3 regions of the Rouxiella badensis genome follow, and region 3 is predicted to be linked to each of the others. Evidence: predicted binding sites of a transcription regulator. Region 3 holds the regulator's gene; each other region holds the start of a gene.
The links. Region 3 encodes CRP, which controls carbon source genes, mostly activating them, when cyclic AMP is high. Its sites were predicted from a motif close to ATGTGANNNNNNTCACAT; they were not measured.
Positions count from the first base shown of each region.

Region 1 (7,334 bases), 1.7 Mb from region 3:
CAGGGTACCGACCTTTCAGCCGGCCGTCAGGTGGGTCTGGCCGCTGTGGTAGCGGCAACTATGCTGCAGGGTATGGACAACGTCAACAAGGTGTTCCCGCATCTTGACGTGGTGCCGATTCCGCTGGTTATTCTTGCCGTCTGCCTGATTGGCGCGGTGATTGGTCTGGTCAACGGCATTATTATCGCCTACCTCAACGTGACGCCGTTTATAACCACTTTGGGTACCATGATTATTGTTTACGGCATTAACTCGCTGTATTACGACTACGTGGGCGCTTCGCCGATTGCGGGTTTTGACTCACACTTCTCGCATTTCGCACAAGGCTTTATTAGCCTCGGCGGCTTGAAGCTGTCCTACATCACCTTCTACGCGATTATTGCTATCGCCTTCGTTTGGGTCTTGTGGAATAAAACGCGCTTTGGCAAAAACATTTTTGCCATTGGCGGTAACCCTGAAGCGGCGAAGGTTTCGGGTGTTAACGTACCGCTTAACCTGATCATGATCTATGCGCTGTCCGGTGTGTTCTATGCCTTCGGCGGTATGCTCGAGGCGGGGCGTATCGGCAGTGCAACCAACAACCTCGGCTTTATGTATGAGCTGGACGCCATCGCGGCCTGCGTGGTCGGCGGCGTGTCGTTTGCGGGCGGGGTCGGTTCTGTGGCTGGCGTGGTGACCGGTGTGCTTATCTTTACCGTCATCAACTATGGCCTGACCTATATCGGCGTGAACCCTTACTGGCAGTACATTATCAAGGGCGGCATCATCATCTTCGCCGTTGCGCTCGACTCATTGAAGTATGCCAAGAAGAAGTAAGCTTTAGCTTACAGTTTTACGCACCCGAAACGGGTACGTTACAGAAGCCCTTTAACGGCAGAACACAGGATTTGTGTTCTGCTTTTTTTTGCCTGCTATTTACCGGCTGCGGCTGGAGGCGCGACGGCGGGGGGCGTTTTTTCTGCTGCTTTCTTCTCGGCCTTTTTCTCGGCGGCTAACTGATGTTGCAATGCGACAACCTGTTCTGGGGTGACGGCAGGATAGCCCTGCGCATCGTCAGGAATATGATGCACGGCTGGGATAGGAATAAGAGGGCCGAGGAAGCGAGGCTGGCGATGCAAAATATACAGATCATTCAGCGCGCCCAGACGGGCAAAGATTTCACGTACGCGCACCGTCAGAATATCTTTAGGTGAAGGCACGGCAAAACATTGCGCCTGAATTCCCATGTGCAGGGCGATAAACAGCGCCCGCTCGCAGTGGAAACGCTGGGTAATAATCAGAAAGTCGTTGGTGTCGAAGACTTTGCGGGTGCGCACAATCGAATCCAGCGTGCGGAATCCTGCGTAGTCGAGCACGATGTCGCTCGAAGGGATCCCCGCGGCCATCAGGTCGCGACGCATGGTCATCGGTTCGTTATAGCTCTGCAGTGCGTTATCGCCGCTGAGCAGCAGATATTTTACCTTGCCGCTGTTGTAAGCGTTAATCGCCCCTTGGATGCGGTAGAGATAATACTGATTGATAACGCCGGTGCGGTAATATTTGGCGGTGCCCAATACGACGCCGACCTGGCGATGCGGCAGTGCCTGCACTTCATCGTAGATATAGTCTTTGGTCTTCCAGCTAATCCATCTGTCCAGCCCAATAGCGACAACCAGCATGAATACTACGATGCTGATAAAGCCTACTATTAGCCGCTTAATCATGGAATTGCCTTTAAGTCTGTGAAGGGAGGCGAAGGGTTCAAGGCTACTTTACCTGCCCGGCCGACGCAATAAGCGAAGGCTTAGAACATGTCACATGCTCCTTTTTTAAACGGGATGCTGGGTATTTGGCGCGGTAGCCGCCTTGGCTTCAGTTAATCACCCGAATCACTGACCTGAGTAAGCTCATCGGGTTTTTTAAATTTACCGCCTTGCTACCGCACCTACGACTCAGCCGTTAATGCGGCAACGAGGTAATCTGCGGCTTAGAACGACGTGCGCTTATAGGTACGGTACTGCGGTATCCAGAAGTTGTGCTCAATGGCTTTGGACAGCGCGTCTTCAGTGGTGACCTGCGCCACGCCTTCTACCTGCGCCGCTTTGCCGACTTCCATTGCGATACATTTTGATACGCCCTGAATGTCGTTCACGTCTGGCAACAGTGAGCCTACGCCATCGGTCGCCAGCGGTGAGCAGTCTGCCAGTGCGCGGCTGGCTGCCATCAGCATGCCGTCTGTTACCTGTTTGGCCCCAGAGGCGATGACCGCAAGCCCAATACCCGGGAAGATATAGGAGTTGTTGCACTGGGCAATAGGGTAGACCTTGTCCTTATAGCTGACAGGCGCGAACGGACTGCCAGTAGCGACCAGCGCGGCCCCGTCGGTCCAGTTGATGATATCGGCCGGATGGGCCTCAACGCGTGACGTTGGATTGGTCAGCGGCATCACGATAGGACGGTCACAGTGGGCGTGCATCTCGCGAATAATTTCTTCAGTGAACAGGCCTGGCTGGCCGGAGACGCCGATGAGCACCGTCGGTTTCGCGTGGCGTACCACCTCAAGCAGGGAGATATTGTCGCTGTCGACGTCCCAGTCCTTAAGATTCTCGCTGTTCTGCACCAGCTGGCTCTGGAAGTCGAGCAGGTTGGTCAGTTTGTCGGTCAGCAGGCCAAAGCGGTCAACCATAAAGATGCGGGCGCGGGCTTCTGCTTCGCTCAGGCCTTCAGATTTCATCTGCGCCACTATCTGTTCGGCGATGCCGCAGCCCGCAGAACCTGCGCCGAGGAAGGTCACGGTCTGGTCACGTAGACGACTGCCCGCCGCGCGACTGGCGGCCAACAGGCTGCCGACGGTGACCGCAGCGGTCCCCTGGATGTCGTCATTAAAACAGCACAGTTCTTCGCGATAACGGTTGAGCAGCGGCATGGCGTTCTTCTGCGCGAAGTCTTCAAACTGCAACAGTACGTTCGGGAAGCGAACTTTCACCGCCTCAATGAACTGATCGACGAACGCATAGTATTCGTCACCGGTGATGCGAGGATGACGCCATCCCATGTACAGCGGGTCATTCAACAGCTGCTGATTGTTGGTGCCTGCGTCAAGCACCACGGGCAGCGTGTACGCCGGGCTAATGCCGCCACAGGCGGTATACAGTGACAGTTTCCCGATAGGGATCCCCATCCCACCGATGCCCTGGTCACCCAGTCCGAGAATACGCTCACCGTCGGTAACCACGATCACCTTGACGTGTTGCTTGGTGGCGTTTTGCAGCATGTCGTCGATGTGTTCACGGTTCGGATAAGAGATGAACAGGCCGCGCGCGCGACGATAAATCTCGGAGAAGTGCTCACAGGCAGCGCCCACGGTCGGAGTATAAATCACCGGCATCATCTCGCTCAGATGCTCGTCGATCAAACGGTAGAACAGGGTTTCGTTGGTGTCCTGAATGTTGCGCAGGTAGATATGCTTATCGATATCGGTCTTGAAGTCCTGAAACTGGCGATAGGCGCGAGCGGCCTGTTCTTCGATACTTTCAACCGTTTCCGGCAGCAGGCCGTGAAGGTTGAAGCTGGCGCGCTCTTCCTGGCTAAAGGCGCTACCTTTGTTTAATAACGGAAACTCAAGCAGGATTGGGCCGGCATGAGGGATATAGAGTGGGCGTTTACTTTCGTATTCAAGTTCCATTGATTTACTCTTCAGGTCTCGGAAAGGCGGGAAAGGCAAAGTTAATAAAGCGCGATGGTCACATCGATTTTTAACAGCGTTGTGTGACTCAAGGACTTTAGCAGAGGTGAAAGGGCCAACTCAATTATTTAGCCCGGAATGGGGAGAAATGTTGAAAATTCGTTAATGAATAGTTGAATCGACAGGGCCATCTGACAATGGCCCTGCATTATGGGGCGTGTTGATTTATAAAGTAAATCAGAGCTGGACGTGCTGCAGTTGATCGCAGCCCAGCGCCTTAAGCGTTGCGCGGGTTGCGTCAAACTGGCTAACGAGCGGATCTTTCTTCTCCACCAGCGCAGCGCGGCGAATCGTCAGGCAGCTCTCGCCCGACAAATTCAGTACCACCAGTGCCGCCTGTAGCGGTGGCAGGCTCGGGTTGAATGCGGCGTTCTCGGCGTAGCGGCCGGTATAAATTTTTCCGCTGGCACTCTCTAATGCCACGCCGCTGTGCGACTGGCTGTAAGGGGCGTGGCTCTGGTTGCAGGCCGACAACGCCTGTTCTACCAGTGCATCGCCTTCGGCATTGTGATAACCGTGGTCGACGCTGTCCATGAGCAGGGTGGCAATCTCAAGGTCGCGCGGGCCGAATGAGTAGGGAAGATAGTCACCCAGCGTAGCCACCTCGCGGTCTGGCAGATGGATGGCCAGTTCGGTACCGCTGTTGAGTTCATTCATAAACTGACGGCAGTGCCCGCAGGGGGTGTAGTTGACCGTAATCGAGGCCAGCTGGGCTTCACCACGCATCCAGGCGTGGGTAACGGCAGACTGCTCTGCGTGCACCGTTTGCTGCATTGATGCGCCACGAAATTCCATGTTGGCACCAAAGTACAGATTGCCGCTCACGCCACGTGCGACTGCGCCGACGTAGAAGTTTGAGATAGGGGCAATCGAGCAGGCTGCGGCCAGAGGAAGCAGGGCAAAGGCCAGCGCGGCGTCGTCCAGTCCAGTTTGTGATTTAAGTTGGTTGACCTGTGCGGCGGTAAACATCGCGGGGAAGTCGTCATGGCGGAGTATCGGCTCAAGGGCAGATTGCAGTGGAGCGGGCAGGCCAGCATAAGCATCGATGAAACGTGTGTGCATGGAGACATCCTTGGTAGCATTTTGGCAGGCTATTCTAAGACGCTTTTAGTGTTTCTTATGTGACAAGTATCACTATATTTATGAAATTGATGCAATAACTTGGCAAATTGCGAGATGTCTCGCAGGTTTTGGTCATCAAATGGAGGGCGAGTGTCTAATGAAAATCATCGAGAGCGGTGTTCGCGACGTGGCGACGGGAAAAAATGTCACGATTGTTATGCCATCCAATATTTATGGATGCACCCTGGAGGATGATGTCTTCGTCGGCCCGTTTGTCGAAATTCAGAAAGGATGCGTCATCGGTAAAGGAAGCCGTGTGCAGTCGCATACGTTTATCTGTGAAAATGTCATCCTCGGCGAGTACTGCTTTATTGGCCACAACGTGAGCTTTGCCAATGATTTGTTTAAAGGCGGTGCACCCGATCCCGATGCCGGGAATTGGATTAGCATCCTCATTGGAAATAACGTCACTATTGGCAGTGGGGCGACTATCCTCACACCGTCCATTTGCGCGGGCGCAGTGATTGGCGCAGGCAGTGTGGTAGTGAAACCTATAACCGTGAAAGGCACCTATGCAGGAAATCCTGCGCGATTAATAAGGGCACTATAAGAGATAAAAAACCCGAAGATAAAAATATCTTCGGGTTTTTTATGATGCCAGGAAATTCATTCTGGAAGCTTGACTCAGTTTCTTCTTTCGAAAGCCAGCGCGCGGCGTTCTATCAGGCGCATCATCAGCGTCAGCAGACCGTTTACGCAGAGGTAAACCACGCCCGCCGCGCCAAACACCATCACGTCATAGGTACGACCATACATCTGCTGGCTGTGTCCCATGACGTCCATCAGAGTGATGGTGTAGGCGAGTGAGGTACTTTTGAACACCAGCACCACTTCGTTCGAGTAAGACGACAGTGCTCGTTTGAACGCAAACGGCAGCAGAATACGCAGCGACTGCGCCTTTGACATGCCCAGCGCCTGGCAAGATTCCCATTGACCGCCCGGAATTGCCCTGACCGCACCGGCAAAAAGCTGGGTGGTGTAGGCCGCGCTGTTCAGCGCCAAGGCAAACATCGCGCAAAGCCATGGCTGGGAGAGCATTTCCCACAACCACGGAATGTTGCGAATAGACGGAAACTGCCCCGGACCGTAGTAAATCAGGAAGATCTGCACCAGCAACGGCGTACCGGTGAACAGCGTGATATAGCCGCGTACCAGAGGATTCAGTACCGGTACCTTAAGCGTCAAGATAACCGTAAACAGCAACGACAGCAGCAGAGCGACAATCAATGCCGCCACGGTCAGCGTCAGGCTGGTATGCAGGCCTTTCAATACTTCAGGCAAATAGTCCCACATCAGGAAGCACTCCGTTCAAAGCGGGTGGTACGGAGTTCGATGCGTTTAATGACGAACTGACTGAACAGGGTAACGACCAGATAGATAGCCGCCGCCGTCACATACCAGGTGAAGGGCTGCTGGGTGCGCGTCGCGATGCTCTTAGTTTGCAGCATCAGATCGTTGACGCTGATGAGCGACACCAGCGCGGTATCCTTGAGCAAGACCAGCCATTGGTTGCCGAGGCCGGGCAGGGCGTGGCGCCACATCTGCGGCATAATCAGCCGGAAGAAGATAGCCGTCTTACGCATGCCGAGCGCCTGACCCGACTCCCATTGTCCCTGAGGAACCGCTTTCAGCGCGCCGCGCAGCGTCTGTGACGCATAGGCGGAATACAGCAACGACAGTGCAATCACACCGCAGACAAAGGGGCTGACCTCGAAATTATCGAGTGGCAGTTTAACCGGGATCTGGAACAGATAAAGATTGAGGTCAAAACCGTCGGACAGCGTCAGCAGCAGCTGCGAAGAGCCGAAATAAATAAAAAGTACCACCAGAATTTCCGGCAGGCCGCGCAAAATCGTCACCCAGGCGGTGCCCAGCCAGCTCAGCGGTTTCCAGGGAGAAGACTCCCAGACGGCAAACAGCATCGCCAGGAACAGGCCCAGGATCAGTGCACAAATGGCAAGGCCGACGGTCATCCCGGCGGCGCTTAGCAGAGGTTGGAGTTCAATCATCGATAGTGAGATTATTGCGTGAACCATTTGGTGTACAACGCTTTGTAAGTCCCGTCTTGTCTGACTTTCGCAAGTGCGTCGTTCATTTTACCCAGCAGCTCGGTGTTGTTCTTACGTACCGCGATACCCACACCGTTGCCGAAGTAGGTCTTGTCGGTAACAGGCTCGCCCAAGGTGCTGAGCGTTGGGTTCTTGGTGATGAATTCATGCACTACGGCAGTGTCCCCGAATACGGCATCGATACGGCCATTTTTCAGGTCGAGCACGGCATTCTGATAGCTGTCGTAAGGCACCGCGGTGATCTCAGGATGTTTGTCCTGAAGGAAACGCTGGTGCGTGGTGCCGTTTTGAATACCTACACGCTTGCCTTTCAGCGCAGCCAGGTCGGCAAATTTGCCTTTCTGTGCGAAGAAGGTCGCGGTGTTGTCATAGTAGGCGTTGGTGAAGGAAACCTGTTTCTGACGCTCGGCGGTGATGTC
Region 1 is NZ_CP114062.1:2,667,434-2,674,767, reverse strand. Features, by position in the region: gene mglC (galactose/methyl galactoside ABC transporter permease MglC) at 1-816, shown strand, start outside; gene sanA (outer membrane permeability protein SanA) at 912-1,703, opposite strand; gene O1V65_RS12365 (NAD-dependent malic enzyme) at 1,967-3,664, opposite strand; gene cdd (cytidine deaminase) at 3,902-4,786, opposite strand; gene O1V65_RS12355 (acyltransferase) at 4,944-5,396, shown strand; gene artM (arginine ABC transporter permease ArtM) at 5,471-6,139, opposite strand; gene artQ (arginine ABC transporter permease ArtQ) at 6,139-6,855, opposite strand; gene artJ (arginine ABC transporter substrate-binding protein) at 6,867-7,334, opposite strand, start outside.
Region 1: cdd (cytidine deaminase) is a predicted target of CRP. The motif match lies at 4,844-4,861, and genes of this name have one in related genera.

Region 2 (7,334 bases), 1.1 Mb from region 3:
AAACCGGTTGATGAAGTTAACCTCATCACCTGCCATCTGGGTAACGGCGGTTCTGTCAGTGCCATTCGTAACGGTAAATGCGTTGATACCTCAATGGGCCTGACGCCGCTCGAAGGACTGGTCATGGGCACGCGCAGCGGTGATATCGATCCTGCGATTGTCTTCCACCTGCACGACGCGCTGGGCATGAGCGTCGATCAGATAAACAAAATGCTGACCAAGGAATCCGGCCTGCTGGGCCTGACCGAAGTTACCAGCGACTGCCGCTACGTTGAAGACAACTACGGAACCAAAGAAGATGCCAAGCGTGCGATGGACGTCTTCTGCCACCGTCTGGCGAAATACATCGGCGGCTACACCTCGCTGATGGAAGGCCGTCTTGACGCTATCGTCTTCACCGGCGGTATCGGCGAAAACGCCGCGCTGGTGCGTGAGCTGACGCTGAACAAGCTCGGCCTGCTCGGCTTCGAAATCGACCACGAGCGCAACCTTGCAGCGCGCTTCGGCAAAGCCGGTGAAATCAATAAAGAAGGCACCCGCAAAGCGTTGGTTATCCCAACCAACGAAGAGTTGGTCATCGCACAAGACGCTGCGCGTCTGACCGCATAAATATGTTCCCCCACTGCCAGCCTCTGCTGGCAGTGTTGTTTTCACAGCAGGCAGGCTTGCCTTTCACTGCGCAAGCCGCTGCCTGAAATCGTCGAAGAGGTTTGCCGTGTCTCGTACAATTATGTTGGTTCCAATTGGCAATAGCGTGGGTCTGACCAGCGTTAGCCTGGGCGTTATCCGTGCCATCGAACAGAAAGGCGTAAGCCTGAGCGTGTTCAAGCCGGTCTCTCAGCCGCGTTCCGGTGGCGATGCTCCCGATCAGACCACCACCATTATCCGCGCCAATTCCAATATCACAGCGGCCGAACCGCTCAAGATGAAGCATGTACAAAGCCTGCTGAGCTCTAATCAGCAGGACGTGCTGATGGAGGAGATTGTCGCCAACTACCACGCCAATACCAAGAATGCCGAAGTGGTACTGGTTGAAGGCCTGGTCTCGACCCGCACCCATCAGTTTGCCAGCGCGCTGAACTACGAAATAGCCAAGACCCTGAACGCTGAAATCGTCTTCGTTATCGGTCAGGGCAATGACAGCGCGTCCCAGCTCAAGGACCGCATCGAGCTGGCCCGCAGCGTGTTTGGCGGCAGCAAGAATAAAAACATCACTGGCGTTATCATCAATAAGGTCAATGCACCGGTCGACGATCAGGGCCGCACCCGCCCTGATCTGTCAGAAATCTTTGATGACTCCGACAAAGCCAACTTCGCGCATGTAGATATCGAGCAACTGGTGGCGATGAGCCCGATGCCTGTTCTGGGCAGCATTCCCTGGAGCTTTGAAATGATTGCCGTGCGCGCTATCGACATGGCGAAGCACCTCGACGCACGCATTATCAACGAAGGCGATATTCACACCCGTCGCATCAAGTCCGTGACCTTCTGCGCGCGCAGCATTCCGAACATGCTTTCCCTGTTCCGCCCAGGCTCACTGCTGGTGACCTCCGCCGACCGTCCTGACGTGCTGGTTGCCGCCTGTCTGGCCGCCATGAACGGCATTGAGCTCGGCGCGATTCTGCTTACCGGCGGTTATCCGGTGGATGAACGCATTCAGCAACTCTGCGCCCGTGCTTTCGAGACCGGCCTGCCGGTATTCATGGTTGACAGCAACACCTGGCAGACCTCGCTGAACCTGCAAAGCTTCAGCCTCGAAGTCCCGGCCGATGACCACCAGCGCGTTGAGAAGCTGCAAACCTATGTGTCTTCACATATTAACGCAGACTGGATCAACTCACTGAGCGCCCATTCAGAGCGTTCACACCGCCTGTCGCCGCCTGCATTCCGCTATCAGCTGACCGAGCTGGCGCGTAAGGCCGGTAAGCGCATCGTGCTGCCAGAAGGCGACGAGCCGCGCACCGTCAAAGCGGCTTCGCTGTGTGCAGAGCGTGGTATCGCCGAATGTGTGCTGCTAGGCAATCCTGACGAAATCAAACGCGTCGCCGCCGCGCAGGGCATAGAATTAGGTGCCGGCATCCAAATCGTAGATCCGCTTCAGGTTCGCGAAGAGTACGTTGCCCGCCTCGTCGAGCTGCGCAAGAGCAAAGGCATGACCGAAGTCGTGGCCCGTGAACAGTTGGAAGACAACGTGGTGCTGGGTACGCTGATGTTGGAAAAAGGCGAAGTAGACGGACTGGTTTCCGGCGCGGTTCACACCACCGCTAACACCATTCGTCCGCCGTTACAGCTTATCAAAACCGCACCGGGCAGCTCGTTGGTGTCTTCCGTATTCTTCATGCTGCTGCCGGACCAGGTACTGGTTTATGGCGACTGTGCGATCAACCCGGATCCGACCGCCGAACAGCTTTCCGAAATCGCCATTCAGTCTGCCGATTCAGCTGCCGCCTTCGGAATCGAACCCCGCGTTGCGATGATCTCTTACTCCACCGGTAACTCCGGTGCCGGTAGCGACGTTGAGAAAGTGCGCGAAGCGACCCGTCTGGCGCAGGAGAAACGTCCGGACCTGATCATCGACGGCCCCTTGCAGTATGACGCGGCTATCATGGCCGACGTGGCGAAATCCAAAGCACCAAACTCACCGGTGGCGGGTCAGGCAACCGTGTTCATCTTCCCAGACCTCAACACCGGCAATACAACCTACAAAGCGGTACAACGTTCTGCGGACCTGGTTTCTATCGGCCCGATGCTGCAAGGCATGCGCAAGCCGGTTAACGATCTGTCTCGCGGTGCGTTGGTTGACGACATCGTCTATACCGTGGCTCTGACCGCAATCCAGTCCGCTCAGGCTGATGAAGCGGTTGCGGTAAAATAAGCAATAAACGCCAACCTTAAGGCCGGTCAATGACCGGCCTTTTTTATGTCTTAATGAAAGAAGTTAAGTACGTGGCCATAAATCAGCCCAACGCTGATGATGTCGGCGTCGCTAAAGGTAACGTTCTGCAAACCATAGCTGCCCAGCAACGGCAGTAAAAGTGCAGGCAGTAGGGTTATCAGCAGGCCGTGAAATACGCCGCCGATGACGGCCCCTCGCCTTCCGCCTACCGCGTTGGCAAAAATACCCGCCGTACCACCGGCAAAGAAGTTGGTCAACATGCCTGGCAGGATCATCGCCAGCCCCACGTTCGGAAATAAAAACATGCCGATAATCGAGCCGACGGTGGTACTGATAAAACCGATAATCACCGCATTGGGCGCATACGGGAACAGCACCGGGCAGTCCAGTGCGGGAATGGCATTAGGCACGATGCGCAGTGCAATACCGCGAAAGGCCGGGATGATTTCGGCCAGCAGCAGGCGTACGCCCGCGAGCAGCACATAGACCCCCACGACAAACTGCACCGACTGCAAAAACGCGAATACCAGATAACTGACGCCCTTAGAATACTGCGCCACCACCTCAGGACCCGCAGCAATCGTCGGGATGAGGTAAATGGGGATCATCACCACCATCATCGATAAATAGGTATCTTGCAGGAAGGAGAAGGCGCTCGGCAGCTCAATATCTTCGGTACTTTTACTGACGTCGCCGGTCAGCTTCGCCACGCCGGCCTGCACCAGATACCCCAGCGTGCAGAAATGGCCCAGCGCGATATCGTCTGAGCCGGTTATCTTTCGCACGATAGGCTGTGCCAGCGCAGGCATGCCTACCGCCATCAACCCAGCGATGCCGCCACCGACAAGAATAAGCTCGGTGCCGCGCAGTCCGCCCATGTAGCCGACAACCGAGCAGACCGTCGCCATCCACAGCGACGCCTGGCCGGTGAGAAAAATGTACTTAACGCGGGTGAAGCGGGCGACAAGAATATTGATGATAAATGCCAGCACCATGATAAGCGCGGTTTCTCGACCCAAAGTCTGCTGAGCGATACCGGCAATCGACCCCACGTCGGTCACGACGCCACGCATGTTGAAACCTTTCTGGAAAACTTCACCCAGAAAGTTCAGCGCTCCAACGATAATGTTGGCTCCGGCGAGCAGCACCAGAAAGCCAAGCAGCGTTTTTAACGTGCCGGTGATAATCTGACCGACGTTTTTTTTCAGCGCAATAAGCCCCACCATAGCGATAAGGGCAATGAGTATCGAGGCCTGGCCTAAAACGTCATTCACAATAAAATATAAAAAAGACATCCCCTTCCCTCGCGATTAAAGGCAATTATAAACTCTCTCATTTTTATTTTCGGCGAGACTTAATTTAAATATCCCATCTCTTTTAATACCGGCGTTAACTTCTCGGTTATTTCCTTCTTATCAATCAGGCGCTTTAAATAGATAACGGTTGAACTAAGCGTGTAGTTCTCGAATTGAGATTTAAAATTGGATCCGGTCATAATAATATCGGCACGCGTAGAGGCTGCGCTTGAAATATCACAGTGAGACAACGCCGCCTTAATGCCCATATCCTTCAACGCCGCCTCAATACTCATCTCACAGGCGAAACTGCTGCCGAGGCCCGCACCGCATACTGCTAATATCGTTAAAGATTTCATGGCTTACCCTCGCATCTTATGCCTTACCCAAGATTAGATGTCGTTTGCTAATCATCATAAAAATTTATTACTGCTATTTTTTTTCTGCCCGCTGCCTTATTTTAAGACAGCGTTTACAGGCCCGAGACGGAGGGGCGCAGGGCGTGAAAGAGTCATCATTACCTAAATTTAATAATATTCAGTATGCTTTCAAATTCGCAAATAACTGTGATGCAAACCACAAAGATAGCGCTATCATTTTAGTCGATCGTTTTTTGTGATAGCGCTATCAAAAAAGCCTGCCCGCCTTAGCTTATTTTCATCCAGAGTGGCTATGATAGAATTGTAAATTAATCATTCTGCGCAGAGGATTAATTCAGTCTCGTCGGCCATTGTTCGGATGTTCATGAAGAAAAGTCAGGAGTGAAAATGGAGCCGAGAAAACGCCGCAGTACCGGACGGGCCACGCTGGCCGATGTCGCGAAACGGGCTAGCGTCGGGACAATGACCGTTTCACGCGCGCTACGACAGCCGGATAGGGTCTCCGACAAGCTCAGGGAGAAGATTTTCTCTGCGGTAGCCGAGCTGGGTTACATCCCTAATTATTCGGCCAGTGCGCTCGCATCGGCGTCTTCGAACGTTGTGGCGGTCGTCACCTCGTCGCTGACGGAATATGGGCATGCCGAGATGATTGCCGGCGTGCAGGAAGTGCTGATTCCGGCGGGCTATCAGCTGATGCTGGCCGAGTCGCAGAATCAGGAAGAACGCGAACAGAAACTGCTTGAAACCTTCATGTCCTATAATTTGGCGGCGGTCATTTTGTTTGACGCGCGGCACACCGACAGCACCTACGAGCTGCTTTCACACGCACAACTGCCGGTCGCAGAATTGGGCGCCACCGTGGATAATCCTTTGGATATCAACATCGGTATCGACAACGCCTCGGCGGTTTACAGACTAACCGAACATCTTATTTCTCTGGGGTACAGCAAAATTGGCCTGATGTGCGCGGCGCAAAAGCAGTGGGTGTCGCAACAACGTTTGCGCGGCTGGCATCGCGCCATGCTAGACAATAATCTATCAACTACGCGGGTCATCAGCACACATGCACCGTCGAACTTTAGTACGGGTGCTAACCTGCTGCCGGAGCTAGTGCTGAACTGGCCAGATATGGACGCTCTAATCTGCAGCAGCGACGAGCTGGCCTGTGGCGCGATATTTGAGTGTCAGCGCCGCAAGATTCGGGTGCCTAAAGATCTGGCCATTGTGGGATTTGGCGATAGCGACGTTGGCAAAGTATGCCAGCCACCGCTGACAACGGTCGCAGTACCGCATCGCGAGATTGGCGTTCAGGCGGGGATAGCGCTGCTTGAGCGGCTTCAGGGAGAGGAGGCGTCGGCGCAAAAGCCAATTGTTTCCGCACTGTGTAAGCGGGAAAGTTGCTAATGCAGACACGCTAAATCGTGGTCAGCGTGTCTGCAAGGGAAGCGCGAAATTACTCTTCGACGCTCAGCGGTTTGCCGTGATCTTTTTCGTTGTTACGGCTCATCCACAGCGAGAGTGCTTTCAGCGAATCAGGGGTGAACTCATCGCAGCGTGCGGTGATTTCTTCGGGTTTCATCCAGCGCACTTCATCGACTTCTTCTTCCTGTAGCGCAAAGGGGCCGTGGGAAACGCAGCTAAACAACGATCCCCACACCCGGCAGTTGTCTTGTTCGAAATAAAACGCACCATGTTCAGCAAAAGGTACACCGGCAATGCCCAACTCTTCTTCTGCTTCGCGACGGGCGGAATCGAGGATATTTTCCCCGCTCTGCACCACGCCGCCCGCTGTCGCATCAAGCCAACCAGGATAGAAATCTTTTGTTTCGGTTCGACGCTGAATCAAAATATTTCCCATGCCATCATGAACCACGATGTAGCTGGCGCGATGACGTAAGTTTTGAGCGCGCATCTGATGGCGGCTGGACTGGGCAATCACCTCGTTTTCTTCATTAACGATATCAACCCACTCGTCGCTGCTGCCGGTGTTTTGCTCTTGGTTCGTCATCCTATGAAACCTTCTCTATTGCGCGGAATGTTGCGCTGTGATTTTTCAATGAGTCACTGATTCTATCCGGCTCATGGGGATCGCTTCAATAGCAACAGATGCGTTAGTAATATGTAAAACCTATGTCAAAGGCCACGGTAATCCATCAGACTAGTCTGACATAGGCTGCTATCATTAGCAGTTATATTAACCTTATGGGTATTCTTCAACACTGTCACACTCAATTGAGTTAAGCGTTCGCATCCAGCCCCATCGGTATTGACTCATAAAGCACTGATGGACCATTAAAAAAATACGCAGGAGGCAATTATGATCGACCTTTATTATGCACCAACACCAAACGGCCATAAAATAACCCTATTTCTGGAGGAGTCGGGACTTCCCTATCGACTTCATCGCGTTGATATCAAATCCGGTGACCAGTTTCTCCCTGCCTTTCTCGCAATATCCCCCAACAACAAAATCCCCGCTATTGTAGACAGCCAACCGGTAGACGGCGGCGTGCCTCTGAGCCTGTTTGAGTCGGGTGCCATTTTGCAATATCTGGCCGAGAAGACCGGCAAGCTGCTGAGTAAGGAGCTGCGCGAGCGCACCAACACTCTACAATGGTTGTACTGGCAGGTCGCAGGCTTTGGCCCGATGCTGGGACAAAACAGCCATTTTACGCATTTCGCTCCCCAGCCGGTGCCTTACGCCATCGAGCGTTATCAGCAAGAGACAAAGCGCCTCTACGGCGTGCTGAATACCCAGCTGGA
Region 2 is NZ_CP114062.1:419,875-427,208, reverse strand. Features, by position in the region: gene ackA (acetate kinase) at 1-609, shown strand, start outside; gene pta (phosphate acetyltransferase) at 716-2,875, shown strand; gene O1V65_RS02195 (PTS sugar transporter subunit IIC) at 2,926-4,191, opposite strand; gene O1V65_RS02190 (PTS sugar transporter subunit IIB) at 4,251-4,550, opposite strand; gene O1V65_RS02185 (LacI family DNA-binding transcriptional regulator) at 4,959-5,975, shown strand; gene yfcD (NUDIX hydrolase YfcD) at 6,025-6,579, opposite strand; gene yfcG (GSH-dependent disulfide bond oxidoreductase) at 6,889-7,334, shown strand, end outside.
Region 2: O1V65_RS02190 (PTS sugar transporter subunit IIB) is a predicted target of CRP. The motif match lies at 4,756-4,773, and genes of this name have one in related genera.

Region 3 (7,334 bases):
CAATACTTTCATTACCGCTGCCGATAAACAGGAAGCAGCCCGGGATTTTCTCCTGATAAGACGAGAAGTCCTCGCTGCCGTAAATAGGCTCTGACAGCTCAATCAATTCCTCTGCTCCCCTTTCACGCGCCACCACGCGACGCGCAATCGCACAAGCATCGGCATGGTTGTTGCCAATCGCATAGCCGCGAGTCCATTTCACCTCAGCCTGAGCACCGTGCGCCTGAGCAATGCCCATCACCGTCTGCTCGACCAGCTGCGGAACCCGCTCGCGGACTTCGGCATTGTGGGTACGCAGCGTACCCGCCAACCTTGCCGTATCAGGGATAACGTTATACACCTCACCGGCCTGGAAGACGGCAACGGTCAGTACCGGGGCATGCTGCGGATTAAGCTTGCGCGCCACAATCTGCTGCATTGCTGTAACCACTTCCGCACCGATGGTCACAGGATCAATACACATGTGTGGCATTGAGCCATGACCCCCGCGCCCCTTGAGGATGATGTCAAAATTATCGCTCGAACCGCTGAACACGCCCTCTTTCAGAATCACCTTGCCGGTGGCGAAGTTAGGCAGAACATGCAGGCCGAAAATCATACTCACACCGTCGAGCACGCCCAGTTTGACCAGCTCCTGAGCGCCGCCCGGAGGCGCTTCTTCCGCATGTTGGAAGATAAATCGCACGCGACCTTTGAGCGAGGATTTGCACTGCGCCAGAACCTTAGCCGCGCCCAACAGCATGGCCGCGTGAGCGTCATGACCGCACGCATGCATAACGCCGGGATTGGTTGAACGGAACGGCTCGTCGCTCTCCTCCTGAATAGGCAGTGCGTCGATGTCTGCACGCAGCGCGTAAATTGGACCCGACCTGTCGCCAGTCAGCTCGGCAATGACGCTGTTTGGCGTCAGGCGTGTCAAAGTCAGGCCGGGGATCGCCGACAGCTGCTCGGCAATATAGTCGGCGGTTTTCGCCTCCTGAAAGGACAGCTCAGGATTGGCGTGAATATGTCGACGCCAGCGCACCACATCTGCGTTAACTTCACTCACTAATGCTTCAAAATTAATCGTCATTATTGGCTTCCTCAAAATGGGGGCAGTTCACTAGGCTGCATCACGCGCAGCAAAACGAGATTTAGACAGCAAAGGCAACATCAGCAGGCCCGAGACCCACATCACCAGCGTCAGAAAAATAAAGGTCGAGTCATAGCCATGGGTCAGGGTAATCAGATAGCCCATCGCGATGGGCGCGACGAATCCCCCCAACGTCCCCCCGGTGTTAAGCAGCCCAATCGCCCCGCCCATAACCTCGGTCGGCAGGCGTTTCATCGGCAGGGTAAAGGTGGTGACAAAGGACGACATCATGAAAATGTTGCCGAAGAACAAGAACAGGCAAACGGTGTAAACCGAATTCGAGGTGTAGACCAGCCAGATACAGACACCGCTCAGCAGCGAGCTGTACAAGATGACCTTCGGCTCGCGGCCCTGCATGAATTTCCCCACCAGCCAGCCCGTCGAGAGCGAGGAGATCCAGATACCCAACCCCCCTACCGCAACGACTATCCCCGCGACGTCGAGCGAAAAACCACGCTGCTGCACCAGATATTTCGGCAACCAGGCCATGAGCCCGTAGGTCGGGATATTGATGCAAAAATTAACGGCGAACAGCACCAGCACAATAGGATTTTTAAGCAACGCGAGATAGCTCCCTGTCTTGTTGGCGGCCGAAGTTGCCGAATCACGCGGCGGCGAAGGTACCCAAAACAGGATGAAAGCGGCCACCACGAAGGCCAGCAGGCCCAAGGTCGAGAACGATCCGCGCCAGCCGACGTGCGCCAGACAGTACACGGCCACCAGCGGACCGACCGTCATCGCCAGTCCGGCAGAAGACAAGAGAATCGATTGCGCGAAAGTACGCTGTTCGACGTTGAAGTTAGCAACAACCGACTTGGCGCACGAGCTGGGATAACCCGAATGCCCGATACCGGCCAGAAAACGGAAGGTGATCAGCAGACCCAGACCAAAACCCAACAGCCCGAAGCACAGCGCAAAGCCGCCCAACAGCGTCAGTGAACAGGCCAGGACTTTTTTATAGCCGAAGCAGTCGTTAAGCCAACCGGCGGGGATCTGAAACAGCGAATAGGCCAGAAAAAACATGCCGGTGATATAGCCCAGTTGCTGAGGGGCTAAATCGAACTCGCGACCTATCGGCAACAGCGCAAAACCAATCACGGTTTTATCGATGTAGACCAGAACATAACCCAAAAACAGTAAGAAAATCATTAAAGAACGATTTTGCATAACTGATATCCTCGAATGTTATATCCCAGCAGCCACCCCTGACCTGAGAAAAAGATAACGCGCTGAATTGTTTATTTTTATATGCCAGTTAACAGTCAGTTACCGACTTCTTAAAAACCTAGCAGCTTTACTTCAGGGCCATAAGATGCAATTTTTTGAGGGGTGATGCTTTTTACTGATAGGGTCTGAGATGAAATATTTGCCCAAGCTGCAACAGCTAAAGGTTTTTCAGCAAGTTATCCGCAGCGGCAGCATTCGCGGGGCGGCGCGTGCGATGAATCAGTCACAGCCTGCCGTCAGCAGAACGCTGCGCGAGCTTGAACAAATCCTCGATACTCAGCTGATCGTTCGCGGCACGCAGGGTATGACGCTCACCGAGACCGGCCGCGCCTTCTCGCAGCGAATGCAGTTTATTCTCGAAGAACTGCAGCGCGCCGCCGACGAAATACAGCAAATCAACCAATTCTCGCAGGGATCGGTGGCGGTCGGCTTCTCGTCGCTGCTGGCGCTGACCATTTTTCCCGCGCTGGCCAGTGAGTTCACGGCGCAATATCCGCAGGCAAAATTGCATATCAAGGAGTCGCAGCTCTCGACCCTGCTGCCTTCATTGCGTGAGGGAAGGTTGGATTTCGCCATCGGCACGCTGGGCGTCGGACTCCCCATCGAAGACATGGTGTGCGAGCCCTTGTTCAGTGCGCCGTTCTGCGTCGTCGCCCGCAGGCAGCATCCGCTGGCGCAGGCCACGTCGTTAAGCGAATTGAGAGAGGCAAGCTGGCTGCTTCCCGAGACGGACATGGGTTATTACCAGCAGCTTGCTGCCCTGCTGGAGGAAAACGGCTGCCACGCGGTGAAATCGCCTATCCGTACCGACTCATTGATTAGCGGGCTGATGATGATGCTGAACGGGGATTATCTGTCGGTGGTCGGCAACGCCATGGCGACGCCGTTCTTCATGGAAGACAAGCTTTGCCGCCTGCCTGTCGACAGCCTGCCGGCGGCGCAATACTGCCTGGTTTACTCACAAAAAACGCCGCTAACCTTAACGGCGCGGCGTTTCTTAGACCTGCTGCGGCTGCACTGTCAGCGTTACCCTTGGTAACGTGCCGCACAGCACTCAAGCTTATTCTATTGAATCAATAACTTCAAAGCTGTGGGTGATAGTCGCTGCCTTGCCCAGCATCAGCGAAACCGAGCAATATTTTTCGGCAGACAGCGTTACAGCGCGCTCAACCACTTTATCCGTCAGACCCTTGCCGGTCACGATGAAGTGCAGGTTAATGGTGGTAAACAGGCGCGGCGCTTCTTCGCGGCGTTCGGAGGTCAGCTTGACCTCACAACCGACGACGTCGTTGCGGCCTTTTTGCAGAATGGACACCACGTCGATGGCGCTGCATCCACCCGCTGACATCAGCAGCATCTCCATCGGGCTCGGTGATTTGTCGCCCGCATTGCCGTCCATCAGAATTTGATGGCCAGAAGAAGACTCACCGAGAAACGTTAATCCCTCGACCCATTTTACACGTGCTTGCATTTGCCTTTCTCCGGTAATAATTTTCAAAACAGACTACCCTTAACCCCTGAAACTGGCAATGGAACTCGATCCGCATCATGCTGAAGCGAGACAACACAAGACACGTCACCAAAGCTGTGCTACAAACAAGGCGAAAGAAACTTTCCAACAAGTTGCGGCCGGGGTTTTTGGGTTTAACAGGATAACCTTGGTGATTATGGCAAATTACTGCCTAATTCACGCCTCAAGCCGCTTGCAGCATTGCTGGTCAGTTCATATGCTAAAAGAGCGCGAAGTAAAAAATCGCCGAACAGGGATTTTGAGCCCTGTGATTTTGGGCAGCGATAAAAAGAGGATAATAACTAATGGTTCTCGGCAAGCCACAAACAGACCCTACTCTCGAATGGTTCCTGTCTCATTGTCATATACACAAGTACCCCTCTAAAAGTACGCTGATTCACCAAGGTGAAAAAGCCGAAACGCTTTACTACATCGTGAAAGGCTCGGTTGCCGTGCTGATTAAAGATGAAGAAGGCAAAGAGATGATACTTTCCTACCTTAACCAAGGTGACTTCATCGGTGAGCTGGGACTCTTCGAAGAAGGTCAGGAACGTAGTGCGTGGGTAAGAGCAAAAACTGCCTGTGAAGTCGCTGAGATTTCCTACAAGAAGTTTCGTCAGCTGATCCAGGTTAACCCGGATATCCTGATGCGCCTGTCTGCACAGATGGCGAGTCGACTCCAGATTACCTCGGAGAAAGTCGGTAACCTGGCTTTCCTCGACGTAACCGGACGCATTGCGCAAACTCTGCTGAATCTGGCCAAGCAACCAGACGCCATGACCCATCCAGATGGCATGCAGATCAAGATCACCCGTCAGGAAATTGGCCAGATCGTCGGTTGTTCACGCGAGACTGTCGGTCGAATTCTTAAAATGCTTGAAGATCAGAGCCTGATCTCGGCACACGGTAAAACGATTGTCGTTTACGGCACCCGTTAATCCCCTTAAAAACGGCGCAGCAGTCTTCTGGTGCGCCGTTTTTATTCGTCACGTTACACAAAATTAATGACGCTTTGGCGACGAATCTTCTACCACCCCGAGGTTAACTACGCGCTGAGACAGACGCTGGTCCTCTGCCTGCCTATTGGTTTTGCCATGCTGTTTGGTCAGCTGAAGCTCGGGATGCTGTTTGCGCTGGTCCCCGCCTGCTGCAATATCTCCGGTCTCGATACGCCGCATAAGCGCTTCTTCAAACGTCTGGTTATCGGCGGTTCGCTGTTTGCCTTGAGCAGTATTCTTCTCCAGCTGATGCTGATTAACTGGCATGTCCCGCTGCCGCTCATCATGCTTGGCCTGACGCTGGTACTGGGCGTCACGGGTGAAATCAGCCCGCTGCACGGCCGCCTGCTGCCCGGCGCGCTGGTCGCCAGCATCTTTACCCTCAGTATGGCCGGTGTGGTGCCCATCTGGCACGCTCCGCTGCTGTTTGTCGTAGGTACCGCCTGGTATGGGCTGTTCAACTGGTTTTGGTTTCGGCTCTCCGAAGAGCAGCCGATGCGCGAGACGCTGAGCCAGCTCTACGTCGAACTCGCCGATTATTTCGAAGCAAAATACAGCCTGCTCACCCAGCACACCGACCCCGAAACCGCGCTGCCGCCGCTGTTGAAACGACAACAGCAGGTCATTGACCTGATTGCCACCCTCTATCAGCAACTGCACATGCTGCCGACGGGCAATCATCAGCATCATAAAAGGCTGCTGCGCAGTTTTCAGGTGGCGCTCGACCTGCAGGAGCACATCACCGTAAGCCTGCACCTGCCCGCAGAAGTGCAAAAGCTGGTTGAGGAAAGCCACGCCGAGGCGGTTATCCGCCGCAATGCGCAGGTCATTGCCGCACGGCTGCGCGTTATCGCGAGCGACATCCTCTACCATCGGCGCTCGGAGCGGTTCACAATGGCCAACGAGCTGGCCGCGCTGGAAAAAATAGCCTCTCGCTATCGTGACAATCCCGTCGGGCAGTTTTGCTACTACCATTTCAGCCGCATCGCCCGACTGCTGCGCACCCAGCGTCCGCTGTATCGCCGCGACCTGATGCAAACGCAGCATCGTCTGCCCTTCTGGCCCGCGCTGAAAGGCTATCTTTCCGTCAAGTCCGCCGCCCTGCGCAATGCCGCACGGCTCGGCGTAATTTTGGCGCTTGGCAGCAGCCTCGGCATGTTCTTTAATCTGCCTAAACCTTATTGGATCCTGCTGACTACCCTGCTGGTCAGCCAGAACGGCTATAACGCCACCCGCGTGCGTATTCAGCACCGTGCGTTGGGCACGCTGGCGGGCCTTATCGCCGCAGCCGGGTTGCTTCAGCTCGCGCTGCCGCAAAATCTCACGCTGTTTTTCATGCTGATGATTACGCTGATTTCCTACACCGTACTGCGAAAAAACTACGGACTGGGAATGATTGGCCTCACGGTAACCGCCGTCTATACCTTGCAAATACTGGGGCTAAACGGGGCCAACTTTCTGCTGCCGAGGCTGCTGGACACGCTAATTGGCTGTGCGCTGGCGTTTGGCGGCACTATCTGGCTATGGCCGCAGTGGCAAAGTGGTTTGCTGCGCACCAATGCCTATCAGGCGCTGGAGGCAGACCAGCAGGCTATCCGGCTGGTATTGCACGAGGATCCTGACCCGGCCGAACTGGCCTATGCGCGCATGAAGGTCAATCAGGCGCACAATCAACTGTTTACCTCGTTGAATCAGGCAATGCAGGAACCCGGCTTTAATTCGCACTATCTGACCGATATGCGGCTGTGGGTCACGCACAGTCAGTTTCTGGTAGACCACATTAATGGCATGACAATTCTGGCGCGCGAGCACTATATGCTGACGCCCAAACTGGCGATGGAGTATTTGCAGACCTGCGAGATTGCGTTGCAAAGTTGCCAGCAGCGCCTGACCTATGACGGGCCGAGCAGTGAGAAATCGCTTTTCAATGCCCCAGATCAGCATCCTGACATGCCGATTACCGAAATGGAGCGTCATTTGCGCCGTATGCTGGCACACCTTAGCGCCATGCACACCATCTCGTCCCTTGCCTGGAAGCAAAGGCCACATCACGGAATTTGGTTAACGCGAAGAGTGAAGGAGTGATCCTTTCCTCCGGTAGAGGAGGAAAGGAGAGTATTGATTAGCCGACGATTTTCTTAACCGCTTTTTCGAAGCGCGCCATGCCTTCGCTGATGTCGGCGAAGTCGATAACCAATGACGGTGCGAAACGCAGCACGTTGGTCCCCGCCACCAGCATCATCAGGCCAAACTCTGCCGAAGCCGTCAGGAATTCTCCCGCACGGTTTTTGTATTTATCCGCCAGTTCGGCACCGATCAGCAGGCCCTGACCACGGAACTCGCTGAAGACGTGGTATTTGGCGTTAATCGCTTCCAGCGCCTGGATAAAGGCGTTGCGGCGCTCTTCAATACCAGCCAGCACTTCAGGGGTGTTAATCACGTCCAGCGCAGCTTCAGCAACGGCGCA
Region 3 is NZ_CP114062.1:4,358,744-4,366,077, reverse strand. Features, by position in the region: gene O1V65_RS20070 (amidohydrolase) at 1-1,072, opposite strand, end outside; gene O1V65_RS20065 (MFS transporter) at 1,103-2,299, opposite strand; gene O1V65_RS20060 (LysR substrate-binding domain-containing protein) at 2,490-3,398, shown strand; gene O1V65_RS20055 (OsmC family protein) at 3,420-3,830, opposite strand; gene crp (cAMP-activated global transcriptional regulator CRP) at 4,175-4,807, shown strand; gene O1V65_RS20045 (YccS/YhfK family putative transporter) at 4,874-6,952, shown strand; gene argD (bifunctional acetylornithine/succinyldiaminopimelate transaminase) at 6,990-7,334, opposite strand, start outside.